DNA from 4 places in the Terribacillus sp. 7520-G genome. Region 1 is predicted to be linked to each of the others. Evidence: riboswitches for the same ligand, from Rfam matches in the RefSeq annotation. Region 1 holds a riboswitch; each other region holds the start of a gene.
The links. Region 1 has a riboswitch for S-adenosylmethionine ahead of CHH53_RS01190 (LLM class flavin-dependent oxidoreductase). Riboswitches for the same ligand answer to the same signal wherever they lie in the genome.
Positions count from the first base shown of each region.

Region 2: linked by a shared signal. The riboswitch ahead of CHH53_RS04440 (LLM class flavin-dependent oxidoreductase) and the one ahead of CHH53_RS01190 (LLM class flavin-dependent oxidoreductase) in region 1 are both predicted to bind S-adenosylmethionine.
Region 3: linked by a shared signal. The riboswitch ahead of CHH53_RS15395 (iron-containing alcohol dehydrogenase family protein) and the one ahead of CHH53_RS01190 (LLM class flavin-dependent oxidoreductase) in region 1 are both predicted to bind S-adenosylmethionine.
Region 4: linked by a shared signal. The riboswitch ahead of CHH53_RS11605 (homoserine dehydrogenase) and the one ahead of CHH53_RS01190 (LLM class flavin-dependent oxidoreductase) in region 1 are both predicted to bind S-adenosylmethionine.

Region 1 is NZ_NQFP01000001.1:251,631-255,999, reverse strand. Features, by position in the region: gene CHH53_RS01195 (LLM class flavin-dependent oxidoreductase) at 1-823, shown strand, start outside; SAM riboswitch class I at 871-982, shown strand; gene CHH53_RS01190 (LLM class flavin-dependent oxidoreductase) at 1,086-2,105, shown strand; gene CHH53_RS01185 (NUDIX hydrolase) at 2,178-2,768, shown strand; gene CHH53_RS01180 (aminopeptidase) at 2,807-4,036, opposite strand; gene CHH53_RS01175 (C40 family peptidase) at 4,089-4,369, opposite strand, start outside.
Region 2 is NZ_NQFP01000010.1:52,952-57,320, reverse strand. Features, by position in the region: gene CHH53_RS04450 (CAP domain-containing protein) at 1-559, shown strand, start outside; gene CHH53_RS04445 (DnaJ family domain-containing protein) at 631-1,002, shown strand; SAM riboswitch class I at 1,015-1,115, shown strand; gene CHH53_RS04440 (LLM class flavin-dependent oxidoreductase) at 1,195-2,559, shown strand; gene CHH53_RS04435 (S66 family peptidase) at 2,578-3,603, opposite strand; gene CHH53_RS04430 (low molecular weight protein-tyrosine-phosphatase) at 3,725-4,204, shown strand; gene CHH53_RS04425 (hypothetical protein) at 4,204-4,369, shown strand, end outside.
Region 3 is NZ_NQFP01000046.1:12,909-17,277, reverse strand. Features, by position in the region: gene CHH53_RS15405 (MBL fold metallo-hydrolase) at 1-356, shown strand, start outside; gene CHH53_RS15400 (pyridoxal phosphate-dependent aminotransferase) at 391-1,569, opposite strand; SAM riboswitch class I at 1,677-1,779, shown strand; gene CHH53_RS15395 (iron-containing alcohol dehydrogenase family protein) at 1,858-2,952, shown strand; gene CHH53_RS15390 (carbon-nitrogen family hydrolase) at 2,949-3,731, shown strand; gene CHH53_RS15385 (DUF3817 domain-containing protein) at 3,826-4,119, shown strand; gene CHH53_RS15380 (DUF456 domain-containing protein) at 4,233-4,369, opposite strand, start outside.
Region 4 is NZ_NQFP01000030.1:47,228-51,596, forward strand. Features, by position in the region: gene CHH53_RS11595 (thiazole synthase) at 1-652, shown strand, start outside; gene CHH53_RS11600 (ThiF family adenylyltransferase) at 652-1,662, shown strand; SAM riboswitch class I at 1,734-1,830, shown strand; gene CHH53_RS11605 (homoserine dehydrogenase) at 1,915-3,042, shown strand; gene CHH53_RS11610 (GNAT family N-acetyltransferase) at 3,116-3,568, opposite strand; gene CHH53_RS11615 (universal stress protein) at 3,624-4,043, opposite strand; gene CHH53_RS11620 (SulP family inorganic anion transporter) at 4,058-4,369, opposite strand, start outside.

The DNA of each region.
Region 1 (4,369 bases):
TGCACGGACGAGCCGCATCCGTATCGGTTCAGGCGGTGTCATGCTGCCTCATTATAGTGCGTATAAAGTGGCAGAAAATGCAAGATTGCTTGAAGCGCTCCATCCAGGAAGAATCGATCTTGGCATCGGAAGGGCGCCTGGTGGTATGCCGGCTGCGAAAAGAGCATTGCAGGAGCATAAATCTGTGCCGGAGGATTGGTATGATCAGCAGATACGGGACCTGCTTCATTACCTGGATATAAGAAAAGAAGACAAGCATCGGTTCGGCGACTTGCGGGCGATGCCTGAAATCGGCACCGCCCCATCTGTATGGCTGCTCGGCGGCAGTGCCGGAAGTGCAGGGCTTGCTGCGTATCATGGAATCGGATTCGCCTATGCGCAATTCATCCGTGGGGAAAAGGATGCAGCGGTGCTGGATGTATATCGAAAATCCTTCCGGAAGAATGAACAGGAGCCGCAAATGATGGTCAGTCTCTTCCTTTTCTGTGCAGAAACGACGGAAGCTGCAGAAGCCTTGGCCAAAAGTCATGAGGTTGCCTCGCTTTTGCAGGAGCAGGGAAGACCAGTGAAAGGGATGCTCCGCCCGGATACAGCGTCAGCCTATAAGCTGTCTCCTTATGAAAAGGAGCGCCTGGAAGACAACCGCCCGACCATGGTGATCGGGACACCTGATGAAGTACTTCAGCAATTGGATGAGCTGGAGAACTATTACGGAGCGGAGGTCGAGTTCATGCTGACCAGCCCCGTTTATGAAGAGAAAGCAAGACAAAATGGGTTCCGCCTGTTGATGGAGGCCCATCGGCGCCGCAGTTATTCTGTTTGAATCGGACACCGCTATTCTGGTATAGTAAGAGTGATAATTCATAAGAAATCTTATAACGAGTGGCGGAGGGAAAGGCCCGATGAAGCCCGGCAACCCACTGCAGGAGGGCAGTCCTGCAGGAAGGTGCTACGACCTGCAGCAAAAGCTGCGTGATAAGATGACGACGGCTGCAAACAATGGCTTCTTCTCATCGAAGAAGCTTTTTTAGTAGATTTGATGTGTCGTTCGGTAGGATTTCCTATGTGCAAAAGGAGTAATAACAATGAAATATGCATACTGGCAGCCAGTTTCAAACAGCTGGCTGCGTCATGTGGAGGATGGGGGGCCGCTGCGTTTGACGTGTGTCCAAGAAATAGCGCATATGGCGGAAACCTTGGGGTTCGATGCCGTATTCCTTCCAGATACTTACCTATACCAAGGGAAAAATGCCGATCAGAAGCTGGACTTTTGGGAAACGGCTGGAGCGATAGCAGAAGCAACCGATAAATTGCATATCATGGCAGCGGTCCGGCCCAGTATCGATCAGCCGGCAGAAGCTGCCAAGCAGGCGGTGAAGATCGACGGAATCAGCAATAGCCGCTTTTCCCTGGCAGTCGTTTCATTTCTGCGTGAAGAGGAAAGAAAGCGTCAAGCTGGCGATATAGAAGGAACGGAGGAATTCTATCTCCAGACAGAAGAATTCTTCGAAGTACTGCGGGGAGTCTGGACTGCCGGCAGCTACACATACGATGGACTGTACTATCAAGTGGAGCATGTCGATCATTTGCCTGCCGGAAAGAAAAAAGAGATTTCCCCTTTATATGCAGGCGGGGAAAGCGACTACTTACGCCAGACAATTGCCGAGACATGTGATGCGTATGTCATGAAGGGCGGCACAGTGCAGGAAGTGGCCAGTATGATTGCCGATATGCAGATTCGCCGGGAAGCATCTGGCAAGTCCGCGTTCACGGAGTTTGGCATGACAGCTTATGTCATATGCCGTGACTCAGAGGAAGAAGCCATCCAGGAATGGGAAAGGATTACCAGTTCCGACTATGAAGCATATGTAACGGAGGAGGAGCTGGCGCAGAAAAGCAGGATAAGTGACGATGCTGTTTCTGCCAGAGGACTGCGGCCAAACTTTGTCGGGACACCGATGCAGATTGCACAGCGGATACTGGCTTATGAGCACGCAGGTGTCAGCCTATTGCTGCTTCAGTTTTCCCCGCAAAAACGAGAGATGGAGCGTTTCGCCAAAGAAGTCATCCCATTGGTGGAGGAAATGCGGGAAGATTCCATTTAATTGGGAATGAGCGGTGGACAATCTTATTTTTATCGCGTACATTAGAAAAAAAGAGTGAGTATGGGGGAAACTATGGAGCTATTGACGATTTTCGATGGGCAGCACCGGGAAATAGGAGTGAAAGAAAGACAGGCAGTCCATCGCGATGGGGACTGGCATGAGACTTTCCACTGCTGGTTCGTGGAGCATGATGGTACAGAACCATACATTTATCTACAGCAGCGTTCTGCTAATAAAAGCGAATTTCCCGGGAAATACGACATTACTGCAGCTGGTCATCTGGGAAGCGGCGAAACGCCCGTAATAGGCGGCTTACGTGAGATACAGGAAGAATTGGGTGTCACGCTTCAGGAAAGTGATCTATTTTATAAAGGTATCATCCAAGAGGAATTATTCGCCAAGGATCTGATCGATCGGGAGTTCTGTCATCAATTTTTCTATTACTTGGAAGAATTGCCGGAGATCTTGCTGAATGAAGAAGTGATACAGATTGTCAGGATGAAGGTGAATGACTTGGAAAGACTCGTGGAAGGCAAAGCGAAAAGCGTGGAAGCGGAAATCGTTGCGGGAGCTCCCTGTCAGCGAATCGAGATTACACATGAAGAACTTTGCCCTCATCAGCTTGATTATTATCGGGAAGTCATCATGATCTGCCATACATAAAAAAGGAACAGCAATGCCGCTGTTCCTTTTTTATTTCATCAGAAAGCCCAATTCCCTTTTTCGAAGATGGGTTCGATTGTGCCATCCGGCGTTTCGCCTGTGATGGATAATTCCCCGGATCCGACCATGAAATCAACATGTGCCAGACTGTAGTTGAATCCGATCGACTCCAATTCCTCTTTCGATTTGCTGCGGGCATCCTTCACGCACATGCCGATTGCTTGTCCAAGTGCCAAATGGCAGGAAGCATTCTCATCGAATAATGTGTTGTTGAAGACGATGCCGGATTGGGAAATCGGTGATTGATGCGGCACGAGCGCAACCTCCCCAAGGAAGCGTGCGCCTTCATCGGTATCCAGCAGATTCTTGAGCGTGTCATAGCCTTTTTCTGCTGAGAAATCGACGACTTTGCCATTTTCGAAAGTTAGTGAAAAGTTCTCAAGCAAAGTGCCGGCATAATTCAAAGGTTTCGTACTGCTGACTGTCCCATTTACTCCATTTTTTACTGGGATAGTAAAAACTTCTTCTGTTGGAAGGTTTGGTATATATGTAGAGCCATCTTCTTTCATGAATTCTGCACAAGTCCAGAAGGATTCCGGATGCAGTTCAATCGTCAAATCGGTTCCAGGACCGGTATAATGCAGCTTGCGATAGTCGCGTGCATTCAAATGATCAGCGTTTTTCTTCATTGCCGCGACATGCTGTTCCCATAGCTCGACCGTATTTTCCTGATCGGAGCGGGTAGTGAAGAAGATTGCATCCCATAGCTTATCGACTGCTGCTTGTCCTTTCCGATCAGGGAAGACCGATTCAGCCCATTCGACAGTCGGAACGGAAGCGATGAGCCAGTTGACGCGTCCATTCGTCTTGTGAGCTTGATAGCCTTGTCTGGCTGCGCCCATTGCTTTCGTATAGCGGGCGACCCTTTCCGGATCGATACCATCAAAAAGAGATGGATTCGGCGTCTTCAGCTCCAGGAAGGCAGTATCGGCTGCTGCCAATTCTTCATAGACACGGCCGCGGAAAGGTGTGAAGTAATCCAAGTCCTCTTTCCGGGCATGCTTCACTTTTGCTTTCGTGATGTTATCATCCTGATAATCGACGATGACATCCCGCAAGCCAGCTTCATAGGCTTTCTCGGCAACGATCTTTGTAAATGGCGCAGCTGCCAAATCTGCAACTATCATCAGATCCTGCCCTTGCTTTACATTCAAGCCGATGTGCAGTAAAAGCTCGGCGTACTTTGCTAATTTTTGTTCGAATTGCATGAGAATCCCCCTTTAATCAACCTATCTTCATCATTTTACCAGAAAATTATGACTAGAGGCGGAACTCCAGGGAGAATTTTGCAATCGGATCAAAATGGGACGAGTGTTTGATATGACGCGGGAAGATCCAGCGCCGGGAAAGCTGTTTTGCCGCACTGGTCAAATCGGTGCCGGAACCGCTCCAAAAGGCCTGCCAGACGAACTTTGTGCAATAATTCCAATCTGTATCCTCCAGGGTGCGGCTGAATCTGTATCCTTTCATCAAGCTGATGGATTTCTCCGCCCATGCAGCTGCTCCTGTTGGATCCTTTTTTGGCCGGAGCAGGGTGATCG
Region 2 (4,369 bases), on a different contig from region 1:
TCAACCTAAGCAGGAGGAAGCAAAAGCACCTGCTTCTAATAAAGAAGAGCAAAAAGCTGCTCCGCAAAAAGAAGAAAAAGCTGAAGAGCAAGCAACTGAACAAAAAGCACAAGCTCCAGCACAAAAACAAGAAACTGCTTCTGACAGCAAGCAGACAGAAGACAAGCAAGCTGCAGAAGGGCTGAGCGCATTTGAACAGCAAGTAGTGGACTTGACTAACCAAGAGCGTGAAAAAGCTGGTCTCAAGCCATTGAAAGCAGATGCTGAGCTAAGCAAAGTAGCACGCGCTAAATCCCAGGACATGGCTGACAATGGTTACTTCGACCACAACAGCCCGACTTACGGTTCTCCATTCGACATGATGAAATCTTTCGGTATCTCCTATCAGACTGCAGGTGAAAACATCGCCCAAGGTCAAAAGACTCCGGAAGAAGTTGTGGAAGCTTGGATGAACAGCCAAGGTCACCGTGAAAACATCCTTAACCCTGATTATACAAACATCGGTGTAGGGTACGTGGAAAACGGTAACTATTGGACACAGCAATTCATTGGTAAATAATTCAGATTATTGTATAATGAAAAGCAACCGATGCGGAATCGGTTGCTTTTTTGATTTTTGGGAGGGATTGTATGGATCTGATTTCGCTGCTTGCCGAAGAACGGATCAAGAAGGCGGAAGAAAGTGGAGAATTCCGCAACCTTCCCGGTGCAGGGAAACCTCTGGAACTGGAGGATTTATCCGGCGTACCAGAGGATATGCGGATGAGCTATAAGATCCTGAAGAATGCCGGCTATGTCCCGCCCGAAATGGAGCTGCAAAAAGAGATTGTGGCCTTACGTGATTTACTGCGTGTTTGTACGGATGATTCAGAGCGGGCGGCTTATCGGAAACGGATCAGCGAAAAGGAGATTCAATACGAAGCATTGCTGCAAAAGCTCAAGAAGCATTCGCCAAGCACCTTGGGTCAATACCGGGAACAAATCGAGCGCAATTTAACATAATCAAATAGTATTTTCTTATCAAGAGAGGTGGAGGGACTGGCCCTTGGAAGCCTCGGCAACAGGCAATGATGCACTGTGCCAATTCCAGCAGACGATGGTCTGACAGATAAGAGGAGCTTTTCGCCTTGGATAAGGAGCCTCTTCTGTAAAACGGAAGAGGCTTTTTTACATATTTTAAAGGAGTGAGAGATAATGACGAAACAAATCATCCTGCAAGCTTTCGATATGACTGCAGCTATGCACAATTCCCACGGCTTATGGAAGCATCCCGAGAGCAGAAGGCATCGCGAGTATAAGTCGCTTGACTACTGGATCGGGCATGCGCGCCTGCTGGAAAAAGGCAAGTTCGATGCGGTGTTCTTCGCTGATGTACTCGGCGTTTATGATGTCTATGGCGGGGATGAAAAGGCTGCTTTGCGCGACGGAGTCCAAGTGCCGCTGAATGACCCTGCCTTTGCCATCCCGGCAATGGCAGCTGTGTCGGAGAACCTTTCCTTCGCTGTCACGGTCAGTACATCCTACGAGCAGCCATTCCATAATGCGCGTAAATTCTCGACTCTCGACCACTTGACCAAGGGGCGTGTCGCTTGGAATATCGTTACATCCTACTTACCGAATGCGGCCCGGAATTTCGGGCTGGAAAAAATGGTCAAGCATGATGAACGTTACCGGATAGCAGAGGAATTCCTGGAGGTTTCTTATAAGCTGCTTGAAGACAGCTGGGAAGAGGATGCGGTTGTTTCAGATCCGGAAAGAGGCGTTCTGGTGGACCCGGATAAGGTACATCGCATCAAGCACAAGGGGAAATACTTCTCCGTTGAAGGGCCTCATGTCAGTGAGCCATCCCCGCAGCGTACGCCAGTGCTTTACCAAGCGGGAACCTCTGAAAAAGGGCGCGATTTCGCAGCCAGGCATGCTGAATGTGTGTTTGTCGGCGGACCGACACCGGAAAAAATCAACTACTATATCGAGGATATCAAAACGCGTGCAGAAGCATACGGCAGAAGCCGTGATGAAATCAAAGCATTCACTTTCCTGAATGTAGTCGTTGCTGAAACGGAAGAGGAAGCATATGCGAAATATGAAGAAATCAAGAAATATTGGAGTGCAGATGCAGCAAAGGCCCAGTATGGTGGATCGACTGGTTATGACTTGGCATCCTATGAAGATGAGGATGAACTGTTCACGTACAAGCATACGGAACAAGGGCAATCACGAGCTGCATATTTGACCAAGGACGCTGCCAGGCCATTCACGGTCAAAGAGATACAAGAGAAATTCAGCAAACCAGCTGAAATGGAGATCATCATCGGCAGCCCTGAACAGGTGGCCGACAGGATCGAGGACTTTTTTGTGAGGAGCGGAGTGGATGGCTTTAACCTGACCCATTATATTACGCCGAGGGACTTGGAGGACTTCGTCGAATTGGTTGTGCCAATCCTGCAAGAGCGGGGATTGTATAAAAAGGACTATGCAGGAGGTACATTCCGGGAGAAATTATTCGGACATCCGCATCTCCCCGGGACGCATCCGGCAAAACAAGGAAAGAGGAGCTGAACCATCAGCTCCTCTTTCCTATTCCAGATAAGTCAATGTGCCAGTCCCATCCTGATACGAAACCGTTGTCAAAGCACCGTTGATCAATGTCAATTGCGGCGGCATATGTCCTATATCAGTGTCGAAGATGATCGGCAATCCGATTTCATCGGCGAATTCCCGGATCATTTGCTCGTCTGTGTAATCCTCTGAAGGTGTGCTTCGAGCGGGTCTGCCGAATAATACACCGCTTGCCCGATCGAACCAGCCGAGCTCCTTCAGGTGCCAAAGATTCCGGTAGGCTTCTGCTGTACTCCAATCGCTCCATTCGAGATAGACGATTGTATCTTCTTCAAAAGACTCTTGCCATTTCTTGATCGGGGCATACTTTGTCCCGGCAATGACCGTCAATGTATTCAGGCAGCCGCCAATCAATCGGCCAGTAAAGGAAACAGGTTTACCAGTAGTGGATTTCCATTCCGTTTCGCTGTCCAGATCAAATCCCGCTGCATCGTCTTGTTCGAAAAGTGCATCCCAAGAAGACTGATACATGGCCGAAGCATGCTGGATAAAGTTTTTGCGTGATGGTGCAGATAAAACCTTATGCCACTGCCTTGTCGTTCCATCGAGTGATGCCATATGCAGATCGAAGAAGTTGGTTGTATGGGCTGTAGCGATATTTGTCCGGAGCGTATAGGAACAAAGAAGTGTGCTTGTATCAGAATAACCGATCAGCCATTTTGGATTGCTTGAAGCTAGCTTGTCCCAATCCAGTCTTGGCAATACTTGAATAAGCAATTCCCCGCCCCATGGCGGCATGAGGGCATCGATTTCAGGATCGGTAAGGAAGCTCATCAGTTCAGCTGCCCGGATTTCGGCAGAGCTGCTTCTGGCAGCTTCCTGGGTCCAGACTGTCTCGCCTATGATCACGCGGTTTCCCAGCTTCTCCAGCTGCTTTTTTGCTTTATGTATCCGGGGATGCAAGGAAGCGGGAACCCCGCTGGATGGTGCAGTGATTGCAAAGGTGGAGTCGGCTGTGAGAGCATGTGGATAGATGATCGGCATCAGCATCACCCTTTCTTTTCCATATTATAGCATGGGAGCACCACAGTTTGAACAAATGTTGAGCGGGGAATGGAATAGCAGATATCTGTAATCGCATTTATAAAACGAGGGAGTTGGGTGAATGATAAACGTGTTGTTTATTTGTTTAGGCAACATCTGCCGCTCACCGATGGCAGAGGCGATATTCTGCAAACGAATAGAGGAAGCAGGCCTATCAGGGCTTGTTGCTGTGGACTCTGCCGGAATCGGTCACTGGCATGAAGGAAAAAAGATACATCCTTCCGCTCGTGAGCTTCTGGGTCAAAAGGGCATTCCGATTGTCGAAAAAACAGCGAAGCAAGTACAATTGGAACAGCTGGATGCGTATGATCACATCATTGTGATGGATCGGCTTAATTTGCAGGATTTATCAGCTATGATACCTGCCTATTCGTCCCGTTATCGGCTTTTCTCGGAATTCATCAATGGACGGGAAGGCGAGGATATCGCAGATCCGTTCTTCACTGGTGAATTTGAAGCTGTATTTGAACAGCTGGATGCTGGGTGTGCGGAATTGTGCGAGACAATAAAACAACAGATACGATGGAAGGAGCCGATTTGATGAAAAGTAAGTTCACGTTAGGTTTAACGATTGGTGCTACTGTCGGCGGCTTGGTTTCGTTATGTGATGCACAGACAAGGACGCATGTACGCGGCAACTTGATGCGTGCAGGATCTGAAGCGGTTTTCTATCTCCGCAATCCTGGCGTTTTCGTGGATGATGTAA
Region 3 (4,369 bases), on a different contig from region 1:
CGGATCTGGCAGGTCAGGCAGAACAATGGGTACAAGATTTGTACAGCACCTTATATGAAAAATATCCATTATTGTCGCTGGACTTGATCGTCCTGCCTGCCCATTTCTCGGAGCTTTCGGAAATCGGACCAGATGGAACGGTACAAGCACGAATGGAAGATCTATACCGAAAGAACCCTCATCTGCAGATGAAAGATTCGAGCGAGTTCACTGCTTCCGTTTTAAACAGCATCCCTGCGCGTCAGCCCAATAGCTATCAGCTGATCCGGGAAGCGAATCAAGGAAACACAACCATAGATGAAACAGAGGCAGCAGACATCGAATCCGGTCCTAACCGCTGTGCAGTCACCAACTGACCAAGAAGAGCCAGTCCCCTTGACTGGCTCTTTTCTATGCCTTCGAGAAGATGCCGAGCCTTTCGATTCGCTTTGCAGCCTCCAGCAATCTTTCTTCCGTATCCAATAGACCGGCTCGAACGTATCCTTCACCATGCTTCCCGAAACCATTGCCGGGAGCAACCGCCACATGGGCCTTTTCAAGCAGCAAATCCGCAAATTCCTCCGATGTGAATCCGTTCGGAACAGGCAGCCAAACAAAGAAAGTCCCCTTTGGTTCAGGTACATCCCAGCCGATTGCACGCAAATGGCCGATAAAGGCATCCCTTCTGGCTTCATATGTGTGAATCAGCTCTTCCACACAGGTTTGATCTGACGTCAGGGCATACGCTGCCGCTTCCTGCATGGCTCCGAACAAGCTCACATAAAGATGATCTTGAATCAAATTCAGGCTTTCTATCACGGAAGCATTGCCGACAGCAAAAGCGATGCGCCAGCCTGCCATATTATAGGTTTTGGATAAGGTGTACATCTCGATGCCGACTTCCTTGCTGCCCTCGGATTGCAGGAAGCTCTGCGGTTTTTCTCCATCAAACCCAAGTGCACCATAAGCGAAATCATGCAGGACACAAATTTTATGTTCCTTTGCCAGTTCCACTGTTTTATCGAAGAACTCCCGATCTGCTGTAGCAGCAGTCGGGTTGTTCGGATAATTCAGGAACATTAGCTTTGCTTCTTCCAGATCACCCGCAGAAATAGCATCATACTCAGGCAGGAATCCATTCTCAGCAGTCAATGGCATGAGCGATGTCCGTGCTTGTGCAAGTTCGATTCCGGACATATAATCGGGATACCCCGGATCCGGAAGCAATGCCAAATCACCCGGATTCAAAAGACATTGACTGATCTCCACCAAACCTGTCTTAGAGCCGAACATGATGGCCACTTCTGTTTCGGGATCTAGTTTCACGCCGTATTCCCGGTCATAAAAGTCACAGACTGCCTGTTTAAGAAAATCAAAGCCTCTGAATGGTGAATATTTATGATAAGCCGGATTATCAGAGGCTTCTTTCAATTTATCTACGATATGCTGCGGTGTCGGCAAATCAGGGTTCCCCTGCCCGAGCTTGATGATATCGTGCCCCTGTTGCTCCAGCAAACCCACCTTGTGTACCAAGCCGGCAAAAAACTGTTCCGGCAATCGTTTCAGCGCATCTGAAAACGGAAAATCCATTTGACTCACTCTCCTGTCACCTTGCATCCATCCATTCTGACTATTGACAATCTTGACAGTCTTGGAAATACAATGTAATAATGAACAAATCATACATGATTCACTCACTCTTATCAAGAGAAGGCGGAGGGACTTGGCCCGATGAAGCCCGGCAACCGGTGCGTAATGCACACGGTGCTAATTCCAACAGCAAATGCTGAGGGATAAGGGGACGGATGCGTTGGCCTTTCCCTCTTCCAATTTCGCTTGGAAGAGTTTTTTTGTATAAAAAATCAATGAGGTGACAGCATGACGATCAACATTAAAGGTGCACCAAACTATTATGCGTGCGAAGAAAATATATTGGACAGCCTTCCCGCAAGGCTTGCAGGATTGAATTGGACAAACGGCTTGCTTATTCACGGTGATGCATCCTGGAAAGCCGCTTCTCCATTCCTGGACCACATCGATCTGCCGGTTAAACGTGTTGCCTATAATGGTCAATGCACACATGCGGAAGCAGCTAGATTAGCAAATATCGCAACAGGAGAAGCTGCTCAATTCATAATCGGCGTAGGCGGCGGAAAAGTGTTGGATACCGCCAAAGCCGCTGCTGATGAGGCAGGGCTTCCCGTCATATTGATCCCTACAATCATATCCAACTGCTCCCCATGGGCTTCCCTTAGCGTCTTCTATGATGAGGCAGGCAATTTTGTCGAATATACAATCTTCCCTCGCAGCACATTCATGCTCCTGGTCGAGCCAAGGCTGCTGCTCACGACACCAGCACCTTATCTGATTGCCGGCATTGGCGATACATTGGCAAAATGGTATGAGGCAGATGTGCTGACCGAAAATATGACCGATCAGCCGCTAGCTGTCCAAATCGCTCGCAATGCTGCCAAATTATGCCGTGATATCCTTATTGCTGAAGGTGATGCAGCGATTTGTTCTTTACAGGATAAGCGAGCAGACAGTTCATTCCTCAGAGTTGCGGAAACCATCATCATGGCAGGCGGTATGGTAGGCGGATTCGGGGACGAGTACGGCCGTATCGCCGGTGCTCATTCCATTCACAACGGATTGACCAGATTGCCAGAAACACATGAGCAGCTGCATGGGAATAAAGTGGCTTACGGCATTCTTATCCAGCTTGCGTTGGAGGGGAAATTTGACGAGATTCTCACTTTGCTGCCATTCTACCGTAAGCTCGGCCTACCTACCGTATTGAAAGAGCTTGGCGTGAAAGGGGATCTTGATAGAGCAATGAAAATCACCGCAGACGGCGCAGTAGCTCCAGGGGAATCGATTCATTTCATGCATGTTTCCTCTTCGGATCGAGTAGTGGAGGCAATGCACCGTGTAGAAACATTCGTTGCGGCAAATCAGGGAGTGACACAATGAAGCTTGCATTGATTCAGCATGATATCATTTTTGGCGATCCAGAAGCCAATTATGGAAAAATGGAAGCATTGATAAATGAGGCACAGGAAAATGCTGATGTCATTGTGCTGCCCGAGCTTTGGACCACTGGTTATGATCTGACAAGGCTTGATGCCATCAGCGATGATGAGGGAGAAACGACGAAGCGGTTCATCAGCAGGCTGGCCAAGGCCCATCAGGTATATATCGTCGCTGGTTCCATCGCCAAGCAAACGGAAGCAGGCATCCATAACACGATGCTTGTCTTCGGGCCAGCAGGCGAATTGCTGCATGAATATGACAAGGCACATCTATTCCGGCTGATGGATGAAGAGAAGTTCCTCACCCAAGGCGACAGGTCTGCCTCTTTCTCCATCGGAAACAAGCAAGCGGCCGGGGTCATCTGCTATGATATCCGTTTTCCGGAATTCATCCGCACGCATATGATACATGATCAGCAAGTATTATTCGTCGTAGCTGAGTGGCCGAAGCAGCGGCTGGACCACTGGCGCGCACTCCTGCTCAGCAGGGCCATCGAAAATCAATGTTTTGTAGTCGCTTGTAATCGCGCAGGAAGTGATCCAGCTAATGAATTCGCCGGGCACAGCCTGATCATCGGGCCGTGGGGTGAAGTAATTGCTGAAGCAGGCGAAGAAGCGACCATTCTATATGGGGAAGCGGATCTGGGCCAAGTGGACGACGTACGCAGCCGTATTCCGGTCTTCCAGGATAGACGGCCTGCCATCTATGATGTGAAATGATATTTTGACAATGTTATGACAAGTTATCCCGAGTTGTGGTAAAGATAGGCTGGCTTGCTTATACTATTTACAAACGGTTTCTGGGAGGGCTTTCATGCAAGCGACACTGAAATGGTTCCGAACGATCGGATTTCTCGAAGGGACTTCTTTGCTTTTGCTGTTAATCATAGCGATGCCGCTGAAATACATGATGGATATACCGATTTTCGTCACCTATATAGGTGCCATCCACGGCGGCCTGTTCGTCCTGTATGTGATTTGGACTGGCTACACAACATTGAAAGTCGGCTGGGGATTGAAATGGGCGATCTTTGCCTTACTCGCATCCGTCATTCCATTCGGCTATTACATCTTCGATATGAAATTGCAGAAAACACAATATGCATAAACAATATTATCTCAAACTCAAACCAACACCCTGTTCCTGCAGGGTGTTTTTGATTTCTATATAAACGGGAAAGAGTGACCTCACACATGGAGATCACCCTTGGTTGTTCCATTTTATACGAAGGCTGCTATGAAGAACCAAACGATCATGATCAATTGAATGACGATTTTAGCTATCGATCCGCCAAGGAAACCAAGCAGTGAGCCAATGGAGGAATAGATAGCCTCCCTTGGTGTCCTTTTTTGAACCA
Region 4 (4,369 bases), on a different contig from region 1:
GACATTTGCGGTACGCCGGATGGATATTTTCGAGCCGTCCCAGCCGAATTTCCTTGAGCAGCTTGATTTGAAACGGTATACCTTGCTGCCGAATACGGCAGGTGCCAAAACGGCAGAGGAGGCTGTCCGTATCGCCAGGCTGGCGAAGGCCTCCGGCTTATGCGATATGGTGAAGGTGGAGGTGATCGGCTGTGATAGGACGTTGCTTCCTGATCCAGTCGAAACGCTGCGGGCAGCTGAAATGTTGTTGGAGGAGGGTTTCATTGTCCTTCCTTACACGTCGGATGATGTTGTGCTGGCCAAGCGGCTCATCGATTTGGGGGTGCATGCCATCATGCCGGGTGCATCGCCGATTGGTTCGGGAAAAGGTATCATCAATCCCTTCAATCTTCGTATGATCGTGGAACAGAGCAGCGTACCAGTGATTGTCGATGCGGGCATTGGTTCTCCGAAGGATGCTGCTTATGCCATGGAGCTCGGGGCTGATGGTGTCTTGCTGAATACAGCAGTTTCCGGTGCCCGGGACCCTGTGAAGATGGCGCGTGCAATGAAGCTGGCAATCGAAGCGGGCAGAATGGGGTTCGAAGCAGGCAGAATCCCGGAGAAGGACTATGCTGCAGCCAGCAGCCCGAGTGAAGGATTGTTTACCTGATGCGGGATCGTTATCGGAAGCAGGAATTGTTTATCGGCAAGGAAGGGCAGGCACGGGTCGAGAACGGTAGAATCGTGTTGATCGGCATGGGCGCATTGGGCTCTGCTTCAGCAGAAATGCTAGTGCGGGCAGGCATCGGGGAGCTGGTGCTCATTGATCGGGATTATGTCGAGCTTCATAATCTTCAGCGCCAGCAGCTGTATACGGAAGAAGATGCTGCTGCCTATTTGCCAAAAGCAGCAGCAGCAGCGAAACGACTAAAGGCTATCAATCAGCATGTAACGGTAAAACCAGTAATCGAAAATGTCGATCATCATAATATCGAGCAGCTGATGGAAGGTGCGGATGTGATTCTGGATGCTGCAGACAATTTTGAGACCCGGCTGATTGTAAATGATGCAGCGCTGAAGCATGATATCCCTTTCTTATACGGAGCTTGTGTCGGAAGCTATGGTGTGACATATCCGGTGCTGGGAGACAAAGCTTCCCCATGTTTGCATTGTCTCCTCGAGCAGCTTCCTGAGCAAAGTGAAACATGTGATACGGCAGGAATCATCAGTCCCATTGTCCAATGGGTGGCGTCCATGCAGGTGACACAGGCATTGCGGCTTCTATCCGGTCAAAAAGTAACGCCGGAATTATCTGCGTTTGATATTTGGACGGGTGATTACTCGAGAGTGGACGTACGGGGGCTGAGGGATTCAAGCTGTCCCAGCTGCAGCACAAATGCCACACTGCCCTTTCTGGACGGTGCCAGACAGACGAGGATGGATGTATTATGCGGCAGGGAAGCTGTCCATATCCGGCCTGGTGCCAAGAAATCACTGGATCTGCCGGCTTTGTCAGAGGAATGGGCTTCTGCGGTCGATCATGTCACTGCCAATGAACATTTGCTCGCCTTGCACTACAAAGGCCATCGGATTGTGTTATTTGCCGATGGGCGGGCAATCGTTCATGGCGTAAATGATATCGCCCGGGCGCGTTCCCTTTATGACAGTCTGGTCGGCTGATATTGTGTGAATTTTCAGTTGACGATGTATCTTATTCATGCTAAACTCCTTCATAACAAACGAATACAAAACTCTTATCAAGAGTGGCGGAGGGACTGGCCCGATGATGCCCGGCAACCTGCAAGTTAATCTTAGACTTGTATAGGTGCTAATTCCTGCAGATGAGAGAAGACACAGTGCGGTTCATTCGTCTCCCTGTCCTCTCAGGGAGGCTTTTTTTATGCGTAAAATCACTCGAAGGAGGCAGCAAGGATGACAGCAGTTAAAATTGGATTGATAGGTTATGGTACCGTAGGCAGCGCAGTGGGGAGGACAATCCGCTCCCATCAGGAGAATCTGCAGACGATATTCGGGAAAGAAGTACAGGTGGCGGGTGTATTGGTGCGCGATAAACAGAAGTATGCAGGGCAAGTCACGGATGCACTTCTCACCGACGAAGCAGCGGAGCTTTTTGCAATCGAAAAGCTCGATGTAATCATCGAAGCGAGTGTGGGCATCGAGCCTGCCTTCAGCTATCTGAGTGAGGCAATCCATCGCGGCTGTCATATCATCACGGCGAATAAAGAGCTGATTGCATCCCGCGGGGCAGAACTAAAGCGATTGGCAAAGCAAAAAGGTGTCAGGCTGGAATATGAAGCAGCAGTGGCAGGCGGTGTCCCGGTAATCGGCACACTGAAGCAGCTCCTGCATATCAATCGTGTTGTCAAAGTGGAGGCGATATTGAATGGCACCTCCAATTTCATCCTGACTGAAATGGCCGATAAAGGATTGATATTTGAAGATGCACTGCGGCTTGCGCAGGAAGCCGGATTTGCAGAGGCGGATCCAGCCAACGATGTGGATGGCTGGGATGCTTTTTATAAACTGATGGTCCTGAGTGATTTATTATTCGAGGCCCAGCCGGATTGGGAAAAAGTGACGCGCAGGGGAATCCGGTCCGTTTCCGCGCAGGATATCCAGGAGGCAGCAGGAAGAGGCTGGAAAATAAAGCATGTTGCAACGCTTGAAAATGCAGGAGGGGAAGTCACAGCCTCTGTCGAACCGGTGATATTATCTGCAGATCATCCGCTGTACAGTGTCGATGGAGTGGATAATGCCGTGTGTATCGAAGGTGACCTGGTTGGCAAGCTGAAGCTCCAGGGTCCGGGTGCTGGTGCCTTGCCGACAGCAAGCGCCATTGTCGAGGATTTGGCTAATCTCGTCCATAAGCGAAAAGAGGTCGTTGTAAAACGGGAAATCCGATTTACCGAGAAAAAAGAGAAAGTACCTTTCGTCCATTTACCGACTGGTGAGACTGTTTCTATACACGCAGAAAGCGTAGAATCCAATGGACACTTTTATCGGGTTGCTTCCAGGGCACCAGCTAAGGCGGAGGCTTGATCTTCTGCGCTTGCCCTTTATTACGCAAGGAAATCGATGAAGCGATTGTTTATCATAGTGTGGACACTCAAATTTAAAGCTCATATGAAAAACGAATCATATCCCTGCACTGGATGCCATTTTCATGAATCGGTTCGTCGTAATGCCGGAGGAAATGATCCCGGTCGATTCCAGTCATGCGAAAGCCGCATTTCTGGTAGAAGGCGATTTGATCGATGCTGGAGTTGCCTGTTCCCACTTCCAAGAAGGCAAAGCCTTTTGCGCGGGCCTGTTCCATCGCATGACGGATGAGTTTTTTTCCGATACCTTTTCCTTGATGGGCTTCTCTGATTGAGATATTGATTATTTCTGCAGTGTCTTCCCTGTTCTTCACCAGGACATAGATGCCGAGAATGTGATTTTCTTTTTCAGCGACATAGCTGCTGCCTTCGCGAAGGTAAGCGGCAATTTGATTTTTAGAGGGATCGGCTTCGAGGAGAAGATCCATTGGCGGCGTTTCTGTTGGCTGGAGCTTTCTTATCTTCATTGTCTTACTCCTTTCCTTAGTAAAATAAAAGGCTGCCGGTATCCGGCAGCCTTTGTCATTTAACGATCATCACGGAGCATTTGGCTCGTTTTACGACACGGCTGCTGACGCTGCCGAGTACGATTTCCTGGAGAGGATTCAGTCCGCGGCTGCCGATGATGATGAGGTCGGCTTTCGTGTCACGTGCGTGCTCAAGGATCATTGAGGCTGGCTCGCCATGCTTCATGATCAATTTGTAATGGATGGATGCAGCTTCGAATGCATCGCGGAATCGCTGGAGTTTCTCCTCGCGCTTGCTCTGGAGCTGGATTGGATCGCTGCTGTGCAGGACATCCGCTTTTGTCTTTTCATAATCCAGGACTTGAATTCCCTCGACATGTGTTTCAGGCTGCAGCTTTGCCAGCTGGATTGCGTGCTCTGCTGCGAGAAAAGAATGATCGGAACCGTCGATTGCCACTACGATTTTCTTATACATGGATGCACCGCCTTTTAATGGTTTGATACTTTCACATATGCCGAATCGCTGGTTGTCAATCTGTGCATCAGTGCCTGACTGTCATTATTCAAGCCTTCCAAGGTGACAGTCGTCCCTTTCTCCCTGAATTTTAGCACGACTTTGTCAATCGCTGCCACTGCGGAGTCATCCCAGACATGCGTATTTGTAAAATCAAGGGTCACTTGTTTTACTGGATCCTCATAAGAGAAGCCATTCATGAAATCGGTCACGGAGGCAAAGAAAAGCTGGCCTGTGATAGCATATCGGATATGGTCTTTGCCAGTACTTTCTTCGATTTTCACTTT